One region of the Mesorhizobium sp. WSM4898 genome, then DNA from elsewhere that is predicted to be linked to it. Evidence: riboswitches for the same ligand, from Rfam matches in the RefSeq annotation. Region 1 holds a riboswitch; the other holds the start of a gene.

Region 1 (3,203 bases):
ACTAAAAGCACGGCCTCCGGCGTGGCGGCGTCGCCGCGATAGCCGACGAACTGTTTTGGATCGGCGAGCGTGGTGGCGCCGGCGCCCTCGCCCACCTTCAGCGCGCCGTTCGCCACCGAGAGCCCGTTGATGCCGGCCCATTTGCCGGTGGTCAGCGGCACCGACTGGTCGAGGAAATCCCTGGCCCAGGCGATCACCTTGGCGCCGCGCGTGGGGTTAAAACCTTTGCCCTTCTCGGCGCCGCCCGTCTCGGGAATGGCGTCGGTGCCGTAAAGCGCGTCATAGAGCGAGCCCCAGCGGGCATTGGCGGCGTTGAGCGCATAGCGCGCGTTCATCACCGGCACGACCAGCTGCGGCCCGGCGACGATGGCGATCTCGGGGTCGACATGGTCGGTCGAGACGCTGAAGGCCGGCCCTTCCGACACCAAATAGCCGATCTCCTTCAGGAAGCCCTTGTAGCCCTCCTTGTCGATCGGTGCGCCGTTGGCGCGGTACCAGCCGTCGAGCTTCTCCTGCATGGCGTCGCGCTTGGCGAGCAGCGCCCGGTTCTTCGGCGCCAGCTCATGCACGATGGCCGAAAAACCGGTCCAGAATTGTTCGGCGTCGATGCCGGTGCCAGGCGCGGCCTCCTCGGCCACAAAGTCATGGAGCTCCCGGGCCACTCTAAGGCCGTAAAGGGCCACGCTAGTTTCAAATCGGCTCATTGCGTCCATGACGGAGGCCCCTTGGATCAAGCCGCAGCGGCACCGGCGTTGAACTGAGCAGAGACGCTTTCGGCAACCATCTGGGCGGTCACGGCCGAAAGCGTCCAGCCCAGATGACCATGGCCGGTGTTGTAGAACACTCCCGGCTGACGTCCCTTCCCGATCCTCGGCATCATGTTTGGCATCATCGGCCTCAAGCCCGCCCAAGGCACGACCTTGTGAGTGTCAACCGCTGGAAAAAGCGTACGCATCCACTCCACCAGCGGGGCGACACGATCATTGCGGATATCGCGGTTTGCGCCGTTGAACTCGGCCGTTCCCGCTACGCGGAAGCGGTCTGGCCCGAGACGGCTGGTGACGATCTTGGCTCGATCGTCGAGAAGACTGACCCAAGGTGCGGCCCCCTGGCTGCCGTCGTCCTCAAGATCCACCGTGATCGAATAGCCCTTCACTGGATATACGTTGACGCGGTCGCCAAGGATCTTCGCGAAATGGCGACTGGCAAGTCCGGCGCAGACGACGATGCCATCAACGTCAATTTCCTCCGACGGGCCGTCCAGACCATTGCGAGTGTAACCGATACGGAACTTCCCATCGCGCACAATGCTTTCGACTGTGGCATCGAAGACGAAATTCGCTCCTCGCCGCTCGCAGGCCTTGGCGAGGCCGGAGGTGAACTTGTGGATGTCGCCCGTTGAATCCGAAGGGGTGTAGAAACCTGCATGGAAGCTGCCGTGCAGCGCCGGTTCGATCGACTTGATTTCCGATGCCGTTACGGGTCGGCGGTCAAGGCCCCCCTCGACGAGCATGGAATTCACCTTGAGCGCGTGCTGAAAACTCGATTTGTCCCAGTAGACGTGCAAAATGCCGCGACAGACGTGGTTGAAGTCGATCTTCTCGCGTTCGGCGATGGCAAACAGGTGCTTGCGTGCCTCGATCGCCAGCTGTGTGGTCTTGACGGTGTTCTGACGGTAGTTCGCTATGTTGGAAACGAATTCGGCCAGCCATGAATATTTGTGCCACGTGGGCGCCGGATTCATGAGCAGGGGCGCGTCACGGCGCATCATCCACTTGATGCCCTTGAGCATGGTCGACCAGTGGTTCCAGACCTCGGCATTGCTTGCGGAGAGCTGACCTCCATTGGCGAACGAGGTCTCCATGGCCGCATAGCGTTGCCGCTCGATGACGGTAACCGAGTAGCTACGTTCCAACAGGGCATAGGCAGTGGTGACGCCGGTGATACCGGCACCGATGACAGCTATATGGGGCATTGCGCTCTCCGCGATAGGATGGGTGCGGGTTCGATCCCGCGGCTCTTCCCCAATCTGTCGCTATACCTGAGAGCTTAACCGCGCAGGCGTGGCCCGTTCGGCGTTCCCCTTCGGTGGGCGCCTTCCGCGCCTCTCTCCAGATCGTTCAACGGCATGGTCACCTTTGCCTGAGAGTTTCCTGGGGGGTTGCTCCGTCGGCGTCGCCTATCGCTCAAGCGATAGGTCGATCTCTCCCATGCCGCCATTTTTGAACGCATGTTAGTCAGCTAATTGGTCGTCGGGTTCTCCAGCTCCTGCCTATGCGACATCGCCTAGTTGCTCGAGCGATAGTCGAACAGCCTGTAGGGTTCCAACCGCTTTGCCTCGACCGTGGCGCCAAGACCCGGTTCTGACAGGACTTCGAGATAACCGTCCTTGATGCGATCCTCTGGAGCATTAGCAAGAACCTGCACATACCCGTCCGACTGGGGAAGATACGGATAGATCTCGAGCGGCATCGAATTGGCGCACGCCGCCCAGACCTGGAGCGAAGCCGCAGTGCAAAGCGTAGACGCGCAGTTGTGAGGCGATACACGCGCGTTGTAGGCCTCGGCCATGGCTGCGATCTGAACGAGTTCGAAGACGCCGCCGCAGTTGCCGACATCCGGCATCACCACATCGATCGCACCGGTGTCCAAAAGGTTGCGGAATCCATTGCGTGTGTAGACGCGCTCGCCGGCGGCAATCGGAAAGCGGAAACGCCCGGCAAGGTTCTTGAGACCAGCCAGATTGAACGCATCAAGGGGCTCCTCGACCCACATGACCTTCAATTCTTCACAGAGATCGAGGATGCGCAGCAGCTGGTCATTGCTGAGGCCACCGGACAGGTCGATCATCAACTCCGCTTGATCACCCACGACTTCCTTCAGGTTGCGAATGCGATCGACGGCGCGTGTGAACTCCTCTGGCGACAGCATACGGCGCTGAACATGTGTCAGCGTCCGGCCAGGTTGCTGCGTAGCCAGAGGATAACTTTTCAAAATCCTGTAACCGTCCTTCAAAGGCCGCTCAGCAGCCTTGGCCCATTCGACGGCATCGTTGCAGTGGTAGTTCCACCCGTTGGCATAGACCTGAGCCTTCGGCTCGAAGGAACCACCGAAGAATTCGTAGACTGGCATCCCGGCAGCCTTGCCCTTGATATCCCACAGGGCCTGGTCGATCGCACTGATAGCTGCAAACGAGATCGCGC
Region 2 (3,203 bases), on a different contig from region 1:
ATCCTCGGTGAAATAGGTATTTGCCATCGGAATATCATCCTTTGCGGTAGCGATGTGGCGTGAAGGGCAGCGAAGTGACATCGATCGGGATGCTGGTCCCGCGGACGTCGGCGAATAGTCTGATGCCGGGCTTGGCCAGCGCATTGTCGACATAGCCCATGGCGACCGGGTGGCCCGTCGACGGGCCGAAGCCGCCCGAAGTCACGTGGCCGGCCGCATTGCCGTCGGCATCGACAAGCGCGGCGCCGGCGCGCACCGGCTGACGACCATCGGGTTTTAGGCCAACGCGCTTCTGAGACGGCCCACGCTCGAGGATCGAGCGCAGCGCGTCGGCGCCGATGAAGTGACCGGAAGCGCGGAGCTCCTTAGGGATCGCCCACATCAAAGTGGCGCTCGCCGGATCGGTCTCGGGTGTCAGATCCTGGCCATGCAGGCAGAGCCCTGCCTCAAGCCGCAGGCTGTCGCGGGCGGCAAGGCCGATCCATTGCACGCGCTCGTCCTGCAGCAGGTTGCCGACGAGATCGCGGGCATCCGCTTCCGGCAGCCCGATCTCGAATCCATCCTCGCCGGTATAGCCGGAGCGGCTCATGAACCAGTGTTGCCGGGGCTCGACACCATGCATGAACAGCAGCGAGCCCGTTTCGATACCGGCTCGCGAAAGGGCCGCCCAGGCATCCGGGCCCTGGATCGCCAGGAAGACGCGGTCGAGCGGCTCGACCTTGGCATCGAAATCCGCGGCCAACGCACGCAGATGCCTTTCATCCTCGGCCGCATTGCCGGCGTTGGCCACCACCATGAATCGGCCATCGTCAAGACGCGTGACGATCAAGTCGTCGATGACGCCGGCGGCCTCGTTCAGGAAGAAGGTATATTTGGATTGGGCAATTTCCATCGCGCCGGCGTCGAGCGGGCAGGCGCGGTTGAGTAGGGCGGCGACGCCCGGGCCGCCGACCTCGAACAGCTTCATATGCGAGATGTCGAACAGGCCGGCATGCTCGCGCGTGTGGAGGTGCTCCTTCATCACGCCGGCCGGATAGGTCAGCGGCATCGACCAGCCGGCAAAAGCGCCGAAACGCGCGCCCGCGGCGCTATGCAAATCCTCGAGGGGTAGATGTTTGGTGTCTTCGCCGGTCATGTCTTCTCCAGAGTCGCACGCAATCGACCGCCATTAGCGGTCTAGTCCGTGCCCCTCTGTCTGAAGCCTGAGAGACTCGCGCCCCGTAACTCTGTCGGCAGCGCTTACACCTTCGGCGCGGGAAGATTCCCGACTTTCCAGAGTTGTCTTTCCCGTCCACGGTTCTTTTGCCTGAGAGATTTCGGGCGATTTCCCCTTCGGCGACAGCTTGCGCTGTTCTCTCCCGCAAACAGGTAGGACTCAGTCACCTGAGCCCTCGACGCGCCATCCATAGCCCGTCGGCGACAGCTTGTCACCTCCCAGCGACATATCTCTCGGCAGCCGACGCCGATGACAACACCCGATCTGGTCTGAACGGCGGCCCAGCAAGGCGGCCTAGTCGCCCGAGGCCATCGTCTTGCAAAGGATGATGTTGGAATGGCCGATTGTCGCCGTGAGTCTTTTCTCAATCGCGTTGAACTCGGCTGACGCAAGATCGTGCTCGGCCTGCAGGCGAAGCGCCATCAAATACCGGCATACCAGTCGTAGCCATTGTCTTCCCAATAGCCGCCGCGACCGCCGCCGACATTGGCGAAGCCGTCGACCAGCTCGATCTTGTAGAGATATTTCGGCATCTTGTAGCCGAGCTGGCGCTCGACCCGCACCCGCAGCGGCGCGCCGTTCTCGACCGGCAGCGGCTTGCCGTTCAAGCCGTAGGCCAGGATCGTTTGCGGATGGCGGGCATCGATCAGGTCGATGCTGCCGTAATATTTGATGTCGCCAGACAGGCTTTGGTCGATCGTGTCGAGGCAATGGAACATGACGTAGCTCGCCTGCGGCTTGACGATGGCCTGATCGAGCACCAGCGAGAGCCGCGTGCCGGTCCATTTGGCGATGCAGCTCCAGCCTTCAACGCAGTCGTGGCGGGTGATCTGGGTGCGGCTCGGCATGTTCTGCAACTGCTCGCGGGTGAGCGACAGCGGTTTTTCGACGAGGCCGGTCACCTCCAGGCGCCAGTCGGCGAAATTGTTGGCGAGAAGACCCTTATAGGTGTCGTCGTCAGGCGCGGTGACGCCGTTCGGCCGCTGCGGCTGGCGGATGTCGGCCTCGCTGAATTCCGGTGCCAGCGCGTCCCGGCCGGCAAGCAGGCGCTGCGCGCGGTATGTCAGCCCGTTGGCGTTTTCGAGGAAGCTGCGCAGCCCGCTGCCGACGCCCAGACCGCTGTCGAAGCCATCGCAGCCGGACAGCGCGATGCCTGACAGACCGAGGCTGGCGGAGGTCAAGAACTTCCGGCGGCTAATCTGGAATTTTGCCATGTCAGGCGCTCCTCTCGGTTGCCTGGTCGTGCTTTGCGGGCGGGTCGGTGCGATACCAGCCGGTGATGATCGAGCGCAGCTCGTTGATCGGACCGGCAGCCACGATCATCAGCATATGGACGACGAAGAAGAGCACGAGCAACACCATGACAATGAAGTGGATGGTGCGAGCCGTCTGCCGACCGCCCAGGATTTCATTGAGCCAGGGAAGCACCGAGTTCATGCTCGGCGACATCGCAAGCCCGGTGATGATCATCAGCGGCAACAGCACGAAGAGCACGCCGCCATAGGCCATTTTCTGCAGCGTGTTGTACTCGCGGGCATGGTGGAATTTCAGCCTCGCATGGTCGAGGATGTCGCGCGGCAGCTTGCGCAAGTCATCCAGGCGAGGGGCAAGATCGCGGCGGATATGGCCGTTGATCAGGCTCGCGACCAGCCAAATGAGCAGGGTTGCGCTCAGCACCCAGGCGAAGAAGAAATGCACGACGCGGGCCGTGCCGAGGTCGTAGTAGGACGGGATCGTCGCCCAGGACGGAAAGGCGCGCGGCGTTTCCTGTCCGGGAGGGCCGGACCAGCCGAGCACGCCGGTGGTGTCGAAGCGATGCCCGAAGATTTTGGTAAAGCCGCGCGGTCCGCCGTCTGTGTTTTCGGCGCCGATCTCGAGGATCGTATTGTTGTATTGGAAGCCCGATTCCTTGCCGATGTAGAGTTGCGGGCGCGCGTTGAAGATCTGCAGGCCCGAAAGCAGCATGAAGAACAGCGAGAACGCCCAG

The links. Region 1 has a riboswitch for glycine ahead of P9228_RS21705 (D-amino acid dehydrogenase). Riboswitches for the same ligand answer to the same signal wherever they lie in the genome.
Region 2: another riboswitch for glycine. It lies ahead of gcvT (glycine cleavage system aminomethyltransferase GcvT); the one in region 1 lies ahead of P9228_RS21705 (D-amino acid dehydrogenase).

What each region holds. Positions count from the first base shown of each region.
Region 1 covers NZ_JARTVQ010000005.1:730-3,932, forward strand. Annotated here, with positions in the region: partial or broken gene P9228_RS21700 (malate synthase G) at 1-713, opposite strand, end outside; gene P9228_RS21705 (D-amino acid dehydrogenase) at 731-1,975, opposite strand; glycine riboswitch at 2,020-2,125, opposite strand; gene P9228_RS21710 (mandelate racemase/muconate lactonizing enzyme family protein) at 2,287-3,203, opposite strand, start outside.
Region 2 covers NZ_JARTVQ010000003.1:46,561-49,763, forward strand. Annotated here, with positions in the region: gene gcvH (glycine cleavage system protein GcvH) at 1-27, opposite strand, end outside; gene gcvT (glycine cleavage system aminomethyltransferase GcvT) at 35-1,135, opposite strand; glycine riboswitch at 1,285-1,371, opposite strand; gene P9228_RS14890 (molybdopterin-binding protein) at 1,639-2,430, opposite strand; gene P9228_RS14895 (cytochrome b/b6 domain-containing protein) at 2,432-3,203, opposite strand, start outside.